One region of the Lutispora sp. QWL-02 genome, then DNA from elsewhere that is predicted to be linked to it. Evidence: riboswitches for the same ligand, from Rfam matches in the RefSeq annotation. Region 1 holds a riboswitch; the other holds the start of a gene.
The links. Region 1 has a riboswitch for glycine ahead of AC4HCY_RS15695 (GrdX family protein). Riboswitches for the same ligand answer to the same signal wherever they lie in the genome.

Region 1 (7,191 bases):
CCTGGTCCTACCACACCTTCTCTTACTTCCGGCTTCACATCGGCTTTTTCTTCGCCGCCAATGCCACCGTAGAACTGATTTATATAATGAACTACTTTAATCATATTAGTAACTTCCCTCCTCTCTTTTATTTGTTCTTTCGAACATGAGGAATATTATTTAAATTGAGAATACTGATCCCTGATGGATTTGACTTCGGCACCAATGGCATCAACATCAAGAACCATTTCCATCATGCCGCACTGCTCATCGAACACACCGGCGTCAACTTCTTCTTTAAGTTCAAATATATGATAAACTGCGAGTCCCAACGAGACTCCTGCTAAAGGACCTGCATAAGTAGGGTCTCCTGCTGTAACTGTTTCAGCTGCTAATCCTGCTGTTTCAGCTTCGGATGCGCCTAATACTACTACAACATTTTCCTTCCCGTATTTCTCGGAAAGTTCTAATACCCTCTTTTGATTTTCCAGATCCATCGCTCCTGCGGCCGTTCAGACAAAGCATTCGGTTGATGCAAACACTACCTCAGCGCCTGCTGTCTTAACGCACTCTTCTATAGCAGGAGCAGGAATGCCGTCTCTATCGCCTATGATGATTACCTTCTTGTCCTGTAACATGCGATTCATCCTTTCTATATTGATTTTCTATTTTGTATTATCTGAGTTCTAATATTGTGTTGCTGATAGCTTATTGAAGCCTATTTCGCTGGTTGCTCCGGTTATTACCTGAAGCTCAGCAACTATGCTTCCGTCAGGTCTCAAGCTGCCTGCAAAGCCTCCTGCTATTATGTCGGCAGGTTTCAAATCCCCTATTACCTTCTTCATTGCCGGAAGTTCGATCACTTCGTTGGCGTTTCCTGCTGTTACAACTGCATCAGCTGATTTGTCAGCATCTGCCAGAGATTGGGATGCTCCGTCTCTTCCTGCATATTCGTCAGTAACAAGGACGGTTTTAATTCCTTTTGCCGAGATCTTCTTGCAATTCATCATAAGGTCGGTATCGGGGTTTCCAAAGCCTTCCTCAGATACTATGACTGCATCAAGTCCGAGATATTCTGCCAATTTAGCGGACCAATTTGAAGATCTTTCCTTATCAGCCAATGTAACGTTTTCATTTGTTATGATGACGCCAACAAAGTTATAATCCTTGCCGTGTCTTTCATATAGATCTTCAATTATTGGATTGTTCAGATGATTATATGTTGGGTTCTTGTCGCATGCAGAAACACAGTTTCCGCTTAGTATTGCTCCATCCATAACCTCTGTTGGATATATGAGTGTAGGAACTATTCTCTTTGCATCCACACCGTATACATAAGTGTCATGAAGAAGTCCCTGGGTTTGAAGCATGTAGACATATGCTACCCTTGGAAGATCAGGATATTTCTTAATGCCTTCCAATAGCGGTAAAGTTTCATAAGTCTTAACTTCATCAGGCTTTACATTTCTTCCTGCTTCTCCTATATAAGCCGCAGCTTTCAAGCCTACCATCCTGACTGCTTGCTCATGCTCATGCTGAGGTAAATGATCAATAGGTGTGCAAACCAATACTAAATTATTGGTCTTAGAAAACGGAGTGTAATCTGCACCGGGCCCAGTCATATCGATTATACCTTCCTGGAATCCCACAATCTTACCTGCAGTGACAACTGCAGCACCTTTTAATACATGAGTCTTGCCTGATCCTACTACATCAACCTTGTTGATAAATCCTGGGAATATTCCGCCAGGCCCTTCAACTTTTACTCTTGGTTCAATGACGTCCTTTACCGGCATTATTCGGGTCTCTTCACCGGGTTTTGCAATATCTACCTCTATGCTGACCAACCTATTGTCGCCGCTGACTGCCTCCAAAAGCTCCTTCTTGTTTACATACAATACGCCATTTTCAACTTTTGTAGCTTCGCCAAACTGTAAATCCTTTATGAATATATTGCCTAACTCTAGACGCATGAGATTCACCTCCCTTTTATTTGGAGGGGGACTGAGAGTCCCCCATGGAAACGTTATATGTTCTCTTTTATCAGGTTTTCTATGGTATCAGGTGTGCAATTATCTGCACCGCTGATTTCCTTTACCTTCTCGCCGTTTTTATAAACTATGAAAGTAGGTAAGCCCATAACCTTTTGGCTTATAGCCAATCTTCTGTTTTCAGTAGTATTAAGCTTGCAGAACTTCATTTTATCCTTGTATTGCTCTGCCAATCTTTCTACGTCGGGCATCAAAGCCTTGCAGGGTTCGCATTTTGTACCCCAGAAATCTACTATTACCGGTCCTGCTGCCTGTAATACCTCTTGGTCAAAATTTTCTTTGTTCAGCTCTAACATTGTTTCACCTCCTTTTAAGCATTTTATAAGCCACTGAAAGTCACTGAATTTTTTATTTCAGATTTCGTGAGATTTTCTTGTCTTTTAGCGGCTCCAGTCTCCTCTAATTATTTATTAAAGGTTCTTTCTATATATTTTTCAGCACTTATAGCTGCCACAGCTCCATCCGCTGCTGCAGTTATAACCTGCCTTAATGGTGTAACCCTGACATCGCCTGCTGCAAATATACCTTCTGCTGAAGTCTTCATCTCCGCATCTGCAATTATATAACCCTTTTCATCCATATCCACTATGCCCTTTGCAAATTCGGATACAGGCTTTGTGCCTACGAATACGAATACTCCATCGGTTCTGTAGTCTGTTATCTCGCCGGTTTTTACATTTTTCAGCTTAACGCCTTCCACTATTCCATCACCGTATATTTCTTCAACAACACTATCCCATATTATTTGTATTTTTTCATTATCCAATGCTTTTTCTACGATAGATTTTGCTGCTCTGAATTCGTTTCTTCTATGAACTATTGAGACCTTATCAGCAAATTTGGTAAGATACAAAGCTTCTTCAACCGCTGCGTCTCCTCCGCCTACAACTACTACTTCCAATTCTGCGAAGAAATCAGCATCACAGGTTGCGCAGTAGGATACGCCTTTACCTCTGAAATCGTCTTCTCCCGGTGCTCCTAAATTGACATGCTGAGCTCCGCTTGCTATGATTATCGATTTCGCTTTAATTTCTCCTTCTTTCAGCTTTAGGACTTTGACTTTATCGCTTAAATCAAACCCTACCACTTCATCCTTTATAAATTCAGTTCCAAAGGCTTCTGCCTGACTCTTCATCCTTGCTGTAAGGCTGGGCCCTGTAGGATGCTCAATAGAACCGGGATAGTTTTCCAGTTCTTCGGTTGTTGCAGCCTGTCCTCCCCATTTGCCTTTTTCAATTATTACAGCACTCATTCTGCCTCTGGAAGCATATAATCCTGCAGCAAGTCCTCCAGGTCCTCCCCCTATTATGGCAACATCGTAAATTTTATCCATTATTCTACCCCTTTCATCACTTTCATATGTATATCATTGGATTAGTTTGTTATATCTATTCATCTGGTTTTAGTAGTTTATACCCAGGCTTGATAATGCGCTTTCTAAAAGCTTCATATCCAAAAACCTAAAATCTTCAAGGACTTTATTGCTCCAGTCCGGTGTAGGTCTGTCATTAAGCAGTTTTTTACAGCTTTCTATGCTGGATTCAATGATTGAAAGCGATTGAAAATCCAAAGCTCCTTTTTTATCTTCCAATATTATGCTTCTATATGGTGTCTCATTTGGTTTAACGCTTCCCATAAGGGGATGTGAGATCAGGACACTGCCTGTGTGTATTCTGTCTCTTACCTGATACAAAACATCGATATAGCTGCCGTCAACGTAAGAAACCTTCAATGTGTCGTTAAATTTATCACAAATCAAGACATTATTAGTTAAAATATAGATATTCCGTGTCAGGCTTATCACCTCTCAATCAATATTTTTAGCTGCATATTATCTTCTATTCTTTTTTCGTTAGCGGGTAGTTTATCAAAGATGCATTTATGAATCGCAACTGATGTTCTCATGCTAACAAAAAGAGATAGAAGCAGTTGCCTCTATCTCTGTCATTAACCTGAGAGATTCTTCTATGAAATAGAATTGCTCCTTCGGTGCATAATGCTTTCCAGAGTTATGTCCGATTGCGGTCCTTTTGCCTGAGAGTTTCATTAACGGGCTTTTCCGTACTTACTCCTTCGGCTCCTATTTTAATAGGCATCTCCCGCGAATCTTCATCCATACCATATTAAATTATACCAAAAATCGTATATTTTTTTTATAGATATTTCCTATACTTATACTATATACAATTTGTCTAATCTATTCAAGCTTTATTTGTTTGTTTTTAAAAAAATTTTTAAATATAGTGGATAACCACGGTTCCCGGACCGCAATATACGCCTATGACACAGCCTATTTCAAATTCTTCCATCTCAAATTTGCCGCAGGTTTCCTCGATGGCAGCTTCAAAGTCTCTTAAATGCTCCAGATTATCTGCATGACCGAGCTTGACCTTCTGATCTTTTAAGTTGGCACCTTGCTCCTGCATTATTTCCACAATCCGTTTCAGCGCTTTCTTCATCCCTCTGGCCTTGTCAATCGCCACTATTTTTCCGTCGTCAACAGTCAATATGGGCTTCAGGTTTAACAAGGTCCCTATGGTTGCCTTAGTAGCAGAGAGTCTTCCGCCTTTTTTTAAATACTCAAGGGTATCAACCACAAATAAAGTTTTCACATTATCTATCAGATAGTTTATTCTATCAACTATTTCCTCTTTTGTCCTTCTCTCCCCCGCCATCTCTGCGGCTTCTATCACCATTTGGCCGAAGCCATAGGTATAGTTTCTTGTATCTATAACAGTTACCTTATCTTCGCCGACCATTTCCCTGGCAATTGCTGCAGAATTATAAGTACCGCTGGCATCTGAAGACAGATGTATGGATATTATATGGTCATAGTCCTTCAAAAACAATTCATATTTTTCTTTAAAGCTGTTTGGGTTCACCTGTGATGTTGTTGGCAATTTTTCTGAATTTCTCATCCTCTCGAAAAAAGCGTTTGGAGCTATATCTACCCAATCTCTATATTCATCTTTATCGAAAAATATGGTGAGAGGCAAAACCTCAATATCATATTTTTCTGCTATACCTCTTGGCAAATCTGATGTACTGTCGGTAATTATTTTAATCTTGCTCATACTCCACCTCTCCTCTATAATTCAAAATGTAGCGCCACACAACCGGGGCCGGCATGAGTTCCTACCACCGATCCCACCTCTCCTCTTATTATCTCTTTGGGCTTAAAGGACATATTTATTATTTCTTCAATATAATCAGCTTGTTCAGGACATAAGGTATGGTTTATGCCTATCACCTTACCGTCTAATGTCCAACCGTTAGATTTTATATTATCCATCATTATGGAAATGGCCTTCTTTATTCCTCTGGTTTTTTCAATCATCTCCAGTTTTCCATCCACCATAGTTATTATAGGCTTAATGTTCAAAATCGAACCAAGCACCGAAGCAGAAAGAGATATGCGCCCTCCTTTGTACAGATACTTCAAGCTTCCTATAATAAAAAATTGTTTCATCCTATCTTTGGCTTTTTCAATATTATCAACTATATCCTCTGCAGATTTGCCCTCACGTGCCAAGCGCGCCGCCTTAATAACCAGCAATCCTGCCCCCAAGGTCACCGCTCTTGAATCTATGACAAATATATTATGGCTTTCCAAATTATTTCTGGCAATAACCGCGGAGTTATACGTGCCGCTCAATTCGGAAGAACCCAGAATCGCGACAACAGCATTGCTCTTTCCCAATTCCTCCTTAAATACAGCTTCAAATTGCGGAGGGTTTATCTGGGATGTTTTAGGCAGTTCCTCAGAAGATTCCAGTCTCTTAAAGAATTCATCTGCTGTAATATCTATACCATCCCTGAAGGATTCTTCCCCAAAATTTACTGTCAATGGCAATACTCTGATATTATATTCATCTGCAAATTTCTTAGGTACATCGCACATAGTATCTGTTAAAATAACAACAGCCATTAATAACTCCCCCTACACTCTATGTTATATCATATTGGGAAATCCGATTTGCCTTAGTGCCTCATAAACTACTATAGCAACAGAATTCGAAAGGTTTAAGGATCTTGCTTCATCGATCATAGGAACCCTTATGCATTCATCCGGATTTTTTAAAAGCAAATCCTTGGGCAATCCTGCGGTTTCTTTGCCAAACAATATAAAGCAATCCTTTTCATATTTTAAATCAGTATATTTGTTTTTAGCTTTAGTGGTGGAAAGGAAGAACTTTCCTTCTCTATACATATCGAAAAAAGCATCTAAATTATCATGATATTTAATCTCAACCAAACTCCAATAGTCTAATCCGGCTCGTTTTAAATACTTATCTTCCACAGAAAAGCCCAAAGGCTTTACTAAGTGAAGCTTACAGCCTGTTGCTGCACAGGTTCTTGCAATATTACCGGTGTTCTGAGGTATTTCAGGCTCTACAAGCACTATATTTATCGACAAGCATAACATCTCCCTTGTAAGTCTATATATATAATACAAAATCGCCAGGCTTTCTACAAGAGAAAAAAAGAAAGGCGCTTATGCACCTTTCTTACTTGTAATCCTATTATTATCTTATGCTGCCAAATCAAAGTCAAAAGGTATGACCATGCTGGTTTTCCCTGCTACATCTATTAACCTGTCATCTTCCACAGGATTGATGACCTTCAATTTCTTTATCTCATCTACGACAACATCTCTTATCGGAATGTTTGTGTCAAAAGTATTCTTGCCTTCTTTAAACATTACGTATTCATCTCCGCCGGTTGCCTGGAAGTCATTGGTTACAACCTTATAAACCTTGTCGTCTGCGAGCGGGCTCCCATCCAGCAATGTAATTTCAACTATTCTCTCTCCCCTTGCTTTGGTCGAGTCATATTTAACCTTTAGCCCGGAGAATTGGCCTGATCTGAATGTCTTTTCATTGTTTAATATTATACCATGCTCTATAGCTTCTTTAACCTGCTTCCCTGTCAAATCAAAGGTAAACAATGTATTATCGAAGGGCAGGAGCTCGTACATAAGGCCCATGGTAATATCTCCTTCAGGGATATCTCTTCTCAGCCCGCCGCCATTTTGAATCGCTATGTCAGCCTTGGCAGCCTTTCTCATTACATCCGCCACAAAATTTCCTACAGGAGATACCTGAGTTACGGCAGTATCATGATTCAAAGCAGAAGATGCTTTACCCAGCAGTACATTCTT
Region 2 (7,191 bases), 1.0 Mb from region 1:
TCCAAGGAAGCAGACCAGATCCTCAGTGCTTTTATTTGCATGGCTCAGATCTTTCATATGAGCAGAAAGCTCCAGCTCGGATAGAGGACCGGGAATATTGAGCTTTCTGTCGAGACGCAAACTTTTCGGTATATCTACAAACAGATCTTCAATGGATTCTGCACCGATGCTTCCGAGCATCAGCTTTTCATCAGCTTCTGTATTTGGTATATACCTATGCATATTAATCCTCCTTACTGCAGAATTCCTCATATTCCTGCGCATTCATAAGATTATCAAGCTCGGATTTATCGGACATTTCTATAAGCACTACCCAGCTTGCATATGGATCTTCATTGATAAGCTGAGGTGAATCCGATAATTCTTCATTAACCTCAAGGACTTTGCCTGAAACCGGAAGATATGAGTCGGAAGCCGCTTTAACAGATTCTATGACCCCGAATACCTCTCCGGCATTAAGTTCATTGTCAACCTCCGGTAATTCAACATATACTATTTCTCCCAAAGAATGCTGAGCATAATCTGTGATTCCTATATAGGCTTTTTCTCCCTCGACTCTTACCCATTCATGGTCATTTGAATAAAACAAATCCTTTTTTACTTCCATTGTTACTCCTCCTAAACTTTTTTTAATTATTCATTGTTCAGACTGCAAAACTTTGTTTTAGCCTGTTGTACTGACTGATAAAAGAGTTAATTGTGAAGGAGCTTAGAGTTTGTTAGTTTTGACGCAACCCTATGCAAGCTTACAAACTCTTAGTCCCGAAGCATAAGGTGAATTGCTCCACAGGAGCAAGAGAGCATGCCCTGGGACATTTGCAATCGTTATCAGTCAGTGCAACATATGCATTAATGAGTTATTGCAGTAAAATCTTAATTACTTTTTGTAATGCTTGGTATAAAACTTTCTGCCGACTACCTTAGCTTTCGCAGTTTTTTTCCTTATTTGTATTTCTAACGGAGTATCAAGCTCCGAGTATTTGATATCAACCATTGCAAGGCCTATATTTTTCTTTAGCGTAGGAGAATTATAGCCTGTTGTTACAAAACCAATAATTTTTCCGTCAGCTAAAACATCATATCCATGCCTTGGAATGCCCGGCTCGATCATTTCAAAGCCTACTATTTTTCGTTTTAAACCTTCTGCCTTTTGCTTTTCAAGGGCTTCTTTTCCGATAAATCCGGGTTTGTTAAGTTTTACAAACATTCCAAAACCAGCTTCCAGGGGTGTGATTTCCGCGGAAAGCTCATTGCCGTAAAGTGGCAAGTTTGCTTCAAATCTCAGAGTATCACGGGATCCAAGGCCGGCAGGCTTTGCACCTTTAGCCTTTCCGGTCTCAAGTATTTTATCCCATAAATATTCGGCATCCTCATGCTTCATGTAGATTTCAAAGCCATCCTCACCTGTATAACCGGTGCGGGATACAAGACAATTTCTGCCTGCAATCTTCACATTTTCTTTGAAATAGAAAAATGCAATTTCAGACAGATTTGTATCTGTCAGCTCCTGCAGTATTTCTTCTGCTTTAGGCCCCTGAAAGGCCACCTCAGATATATCAGGCGATATATCTGCAAACTGCATATCATAGGCTCCTATATTATTCTTCATCCATTCAACATCTTTATCAACATTGCCCGCATTGATTACAAGCATATAATGATTATTTGTATACTTGTAGACTAAAAGGTCATCGACGATGCCGCCGTCGGGATAGCACATGAGAGAGTAAATTATCTGGTTTTCATTCATATTAGATATATCATTGGTGATCAGGTTTTGAATATAGTCTGTAGCCTGCTTTCCTTTTATCTCAACTTCTCCCATATGAGATACATCGAATAAACCCGCGCTATTCCTAACAGCTTCATGTTCTGCGGTTATACCCTCATATTGTACCGGCAGTGCCCAACCTGAATAATCTACGATTTTTCCGCCATATTTTCCATGGGAATTATAAAGCGCCGTCTTTTTAGGATCACTCATAAGACTATTCCTCCTTTTAATTTTAATATATTTATCCGATAGCCTTTGCCGCTGATGCTTATATCTATAAGCCGAATGGCATTAGGCTTCGGAATAATATCTCCTAAAGTTCATACGCAGTTATCAAATGATATACAGTTGTATTGTGTCCAAAATATAAATGGATATAATAGCATAATAATAAAAGATGCCATTATATCCACTCTGTTCTTTTACCTGAGAGCTTCTACACTCACAGTGTATTTCCCCTACGGCGCCGTTTTACGGACTCTTCAGAGGTCCGTCCCATGACGATCCCTTTTGCCTGAGAGTGTTTGTAAAAAGATGGCTTCCTTTTTATAATTGCTCCTTCGGCTATCTATTATGATATCTCTCGCCATTTTCATCCGGTTGAATATTCATTTATTGCTATAATTATATAAATATATTCCAAGTATTTCAACCCCTGATATATATTTAACCCAAATATTTTAAAATTATGTTGACATTAACGTTACGTAAAGGTGTATATTGATTTTGAAAGGAGGCAAACACATGGAATATACAGTGCAAGGTTTGGCAAAGTTGGCAGGTGTCAGCACAAGGGCTCTTAGGTATTATGATGAAATCGGTATTCTTAAGCCGGCAAGAATCAATTCATCGGGATATCGTATATATGGCCAGGCGGAAATTGACAGACTGCAGCAAATAATGCTTTATAGAGAGCTGGATATAAGCTTGGACAAGATAAAAGATTTGATATCTTCACCTGCTTTTGACGGGGTCGCTGCACTTAGAGAACATCGTGAAAGACTCCTTGAAAAACGAAGCCAATTGGATGCGTTGATAGCGAATGTGGAAAAAACCATAGCCTTTGCGGAAGGGAGGATAAAAATGTTTGATAAAGAAAAATTCGAAGGCTTTAAGCGAAAAATGATCGATGATAATGAAAAGAAATATGGAAATGAGATAAGAGAAAAGTATGGTGATGATGTAGTTGATAGGTCCAATAAAAAAGTTATGGGCATGACCCGAGAAGACTATGATAAGGTAACAAAGCTTGGAGAGCAGGTTAAGGAAAAACTTTCTGAGGCCTTTAAAACCGGTGATCCCGCAGGTGAATCCGCTCAAAAAGCAGCTGAGCTTCACAAGCAATGGCTCACATATTATTGGAATGAATACAGTAAGGAAGCCCATGCGGGTGTTGCCCAAATGTATGTTGATGATGAAAGGTTCAGGGCTTACTATGATGAAAAGCAGCCGGGTACGGCAGAATTTTTTAGACATGCGATATTGATCTATACTGGCCTGGAAAGGAAGTAGCTGTTAGCTTGAAAAAGCGGTTGGGGCATCCAACCGCTTTCGCTTATTTCTTGATCTCCTGCTTTCCGGTGACCTTGCTCTTATCATCCATTGTAAAGGTACCCTTGGCTTCATCTGCAGTAAAATATACATTTCCGTCAACAGTAGCATCTACAAGCTTAAAATTCTTAGATGAAACATAAAGGTCTCCTTTAAAGGTTCCATGCTGGATGCTGGCCTCGGGGCTGTTGATGGTGAGCCTTGGTGCTGTTAAAGTATATCGGGCAGTGATGTTTCTGTTAGCATCCTGGGCATAAAGGGCGATTTTCCTTTGTATGATATCCTTGCCCTCAGCGTCTTTCTTGCCATTTTTAAATTCGCCGTCCAATACCAGCTCCTTATCAATGGTCAGGTCTTTTGTGATAGCTATGATCCATGTGCCGCTGCTGCCTATTGCCTTTTCAAATGCCGCCGCATTATCAACTATAGAAGCAGTTGTGACCTTATCCGGTGTAGCATCTGAAGGCGTTGGAGCCGGAGAAGGCGCAGGCGCAGGCTTTGCACATCCTGCAAACAGTGCAGCAGCAAGGATAAATATCGATATTAATTTCTTTGCTTTCATTAATTGCCCTCCTTGAAAGTAATAAATTTTACTTTGAATTTATTATATCCATATGAAAAAAATCAATGTAAAGTGCCTGACAGCATGTTTGTTGTCTTATGATCAGAGATTTAATATAATAAATAGTATAAGCACACAGTGGTTTGCAGGAGGAAAAATGGAATTAAAGCAAGTTGACGATATGAATGTAAAAGCTTTTTTCAAGTTTTATGAAAATCAATATTTGAATAATCCTTTTAAGCGAAATTCTATGTCAGGGCTGCTAAAGGGTTTGTTGAGCGGCAAGAGTGAATTATGCAAGTCCGCTTACCTGGAGCCGTTGATGGTGATGGATGGCGGCAGAATCATAATGATAAGCATATTGGCATATGCTTATAGGATGCCTGAGTTTCTGCAGATAGGCTTCTTTGAAGCCGAAAAATTCGATATGGAGGCTTTTGATTTAATAATAGATCGAGCCGAAGCCTTGGCTAAAGAAAAGGGTGCTGATAAAATATCGGGCTCTTTAAACATTCATGTAAATTACGGTTTGGGATTTTTAGCCAGCCATTATGAGGAGCGGCAAAGCTTTGGTATGCCACATAACCCGCCTTTTTATCATGACTTTTTTGAAAAAAGCGGCTTCAAAGCGATAGAAATGATAAGTTACAAAAAGGATATGCATTCACTTGAGCGTTTGCTCAATTCTGGACTTCAGAGGCGGATCAGAGAAAGGTATGTGGTTCGCCCAGTTGATTTCAGGGATTTGAAAGCCGAAGCATATATATATACTCAAATAAATAATGACGCTTTTAAAGAGCATCTCTTTTATTATCCGCGAAAAGCTGAAGAAGATTTAGAGCTGTTTAAGGATTTCAGATTTTTGTTAAAACCTGAAAATCTTTTGTTTGTTGAAAAAAATGGAACGCCTGTGGGATTCATGCTCTGGTATCCCGATTTTCATCAATTGATGAAGCCTTCAGAGACATTAGGCTTATCAACTGTGATTAAAAATAAATTTTTTTCTGATAAAATAGATACCTTTAAAATTGTTGAAATGGGAGTGATACCCAATGAAAAAGGGCGGGGAGCGATTTTAGCATTGTTTGACCATTGTTTTCAATGCGTTAAAGGTCGGTATGCTAATTTTGAATCCGGTTGGATCCTCGAAAATAATACTCTTTCAAAGAGCTTTGGCATTAAATGGGCAGATAGCAGGCACAAATGCTATAAAGCCTATATAAAGGATGTGCATTAATTGGCTGTCTATAGCAATTTATCGGATATCAAATCAAATTTACCTTTTGAACATGAGTTGTCAGTATTGCTGGAGCTCCTGGAAAAAGTAAATCCATGCGGTCAAATATATAGCTTTAATGAAGACAGCTTTATCCTCTCATATTCTTTAAAGCTAAACCTGCTGAATTTCAAATATGCTTTCCCGCTGAGAGCCGATGTCAGAATCATTGGATTGCCTATCTCACTCTGCTGCAAAGGCTATTGGGGAGAGGTTTCTTCTGTGGAAAGAGCCATAGAAGAGATGAAGGGGCTGAAGGTAGTGCTGAATGCCGATCCCGGGTTTAAAAGGCTCGTTGCAGGAAGAACCTTATCAACCTTTGTTTTTAATAATAGATTTTCTTCTTTTGAAGATTATCTAAAAGCACTGCGCAGTTCATATAGGAGACGGATTAAGAAGGCGCTTAAAAAAGGAGAAGGCCTTATAGTGAAATCTTTAGACAGAAAAGGATTCGGCAAGGAGCATTATGATTTGTATTTGAGCATAATGGATAGGACCCAAAACCCCTTAGAGATACTGCCTATGCAATTCTTTACCGATTATGAAGCAGATTTTTTCGAATTTATCGATTCAGGCTCCGGCAAGCTTTTGGGATTCATCCAGCTAAAAGAGCTGGGAGGAGAGCTTTGCTTTTTATTTGGCGGTTTTCGCAAGGAGTACAACGAGCCTTATGACCTTTATTACAATATGCTGCTTAAGATCATTCAAGCAGCCATAGAGAGGGGATATAGGACCATCAACTTCGGTCAAACAGCAGAAGAAAGCAAATTGAAGATAGGATGCACAGAAGTGGATAAATATTTATATTTGCATCATAGCAACCCTATTATCAATAAGCTTTTGCAGCGTTTAGTGCCTATATTTTCATACAAGCCCTATAAAATCCGGCACCATGTGTTTAACATGGACTTGAAGGAAGCCTCGTTCAAGCCGGAGATAGAGCGCGTAAAGGGGGAACTCTTATGATTGTTTTTTTGAAAAAAGTGAGAGTCAAAACCCTGTTTTCATTATTCGACCCTGTAAAGGTTGAACCCTTGGAGCTTTGCTATCTGGAGGCTGTATTAGACTCTATGGGCATTGAGTGCCATATAGCCGATGATTTATTCGGACTCAAGGAGCCAAAAGAAATCAAGCCGGATGTTATAGTCCTTACCGGTTATAACGTAGCTGAAGAGGAAATCATACTGGAAGCCGGCGCTTGCAAGGCAAAATATCCAGGAACGATTGTTATTGTAGGTGGAGTTCATGCCCAGCTTAATGCATCTGCTTTTCATCATAAAAACATAGATTATGTCATTCATTCCCAATGCTTATCGGTTTTTAAGCAGGTTATCAGGCATATTTCGGATTCAAAGAACAAGCTGATCGAGGCAGGGGTAGATTATTTCATAGATCAAGCCGGTTCGGCAGACGGCATATGGAAGGTTGGAGGAAAGCATTATATAAAAGCAGCAGACTCAATCAAAGCCGATCGCCGCTTGTTTCGAATGATCAGTCCCAAGACATCATATCTGGAGAAAAAACAGGTGGCATTGATTAAAGGAAGCATAGGCTGTCCCTATGGCTGTGAGTATTGCTACTGCAGGTGTGTAAATGGCGGAATATATATAAAGAGCGATTATGATAAAATGGTTGAAGAAATGGCTGATATTGAAGCAGAGTATTTTTGGATTGTAGATGATGTTCTTTTTGCAATGCGTGAAGATGCTTTAGCTTTTATAGAGGCCGTAAGCAAAATTGATTTAAAGGTTAAGATAATCGGATATTTAAGAGCAGACTTTATTATAAAGGAAGCAGATCTGCTGCCTAGATTGAAAAAAGCAGGGCTGGCAGAAGTGATCGTTGGCTTTGAATCTATCAATAACGAGGAATTGGAGGACTATCACAAGTCAACAGACGCGCTGCGTTATCCTGAGGCTATATCGCTGCTGAAAGAAAACTCCATAGATCTAACGGCATTATTTATGGTGCATCCGGATTATTCCCTTAGAGATTTTATTGACCTTAGAGATTTTATCAGGAAGCATG

Region 2: another riboswitch for glycine. It lies ahead of gcvT (glycine cleavage system aminomethyltransferase GcvT); the one in region 1 lies ahead of AC4HCY_RS15695 (GrdX family protein).

Annotation. Positions count from the first base shown of each region.
Region 1 covers NZ_CM177762.1:3,330,062-3,337,252, forward strand. The annotation lists gene grdB (glycine reductase complex selenoprotein B) at 1-104, opposite strand, end outside; gene grdA (glycine/sarcosine/betaine reductase complex selenoprotein A) at 156-617, opposite strand; gene AC4HCY_RS15680 (glycine/sarcosine/betaine reductase component B subunit) at 666-1,952, opposite strand; gene trxA (thioredoxin TrxA) at 2,006-2,326, opposite strand; gene trxB (thioredoxin-disulfide reductase) at 2,434-3,363, opposite strand; gene AC4HCY_RS15695 (GrdX family protein) at 3,433-3,834, opposite strand; glycine riboswitch at 3,965-4,042, opposite strand; glycine riboswitch at 4,043-4,142, opposite strand; gene AC4HCY_RS15700 (DegV family protein) at 4,265-5,104, opposite strand; gene AC4HCY_RS15705 (DegV family protein) at 5,119-5,958, opposite strand; gene trmL (tRNA (uridine(34)/cytosine(34)/5-carboxymethylaminomethyluridine(34)-2'-O)-methyltransferase TrmL) at 5,983-6,447, opposite strand; gene AC4HCY_RS15715 (5'-nucleotidase C-terminal domain-containing protein) at 6,562-7,191, opposite strand, start outside.
Region 2 covers NZ_CM177762.1:2,321,519-2,328,709, forward strand. The annotation lists gene gcvPA (aminomethyl-transferring glycine dehydrogenase subunit GcvPA) at 1-222, opposite strand, end outside; gene gcvH (glycine cleavage system protein GcvH) at 224-607, opposite strand; gene gcvT (glycine cleavage system aminomethyltransferase GcvT) at 878-1,984, opposite strand; glycine riboswitch at 2,179-2,270, opposite strand; gene AC4HCY_RS10805 (MerR family transcriptional regulator) at 2,519-3,286, shown strand; gene AC4HCY_RS10810 (hypothetical protein) at 3,330-3,887, opposite strand; gene AC4HCY_RS10815 (hypothetical protein) at 4,045-5,124, shown strand; gene AC4HCY_RS10820 (GNAT family N-acetyltransferase) at 5,125-6,129, shown strand; gene AC4HCY_RS10825 (B12-binding domain-containing radical SAM protein) at 6,126-7,191, shown strand, end outside.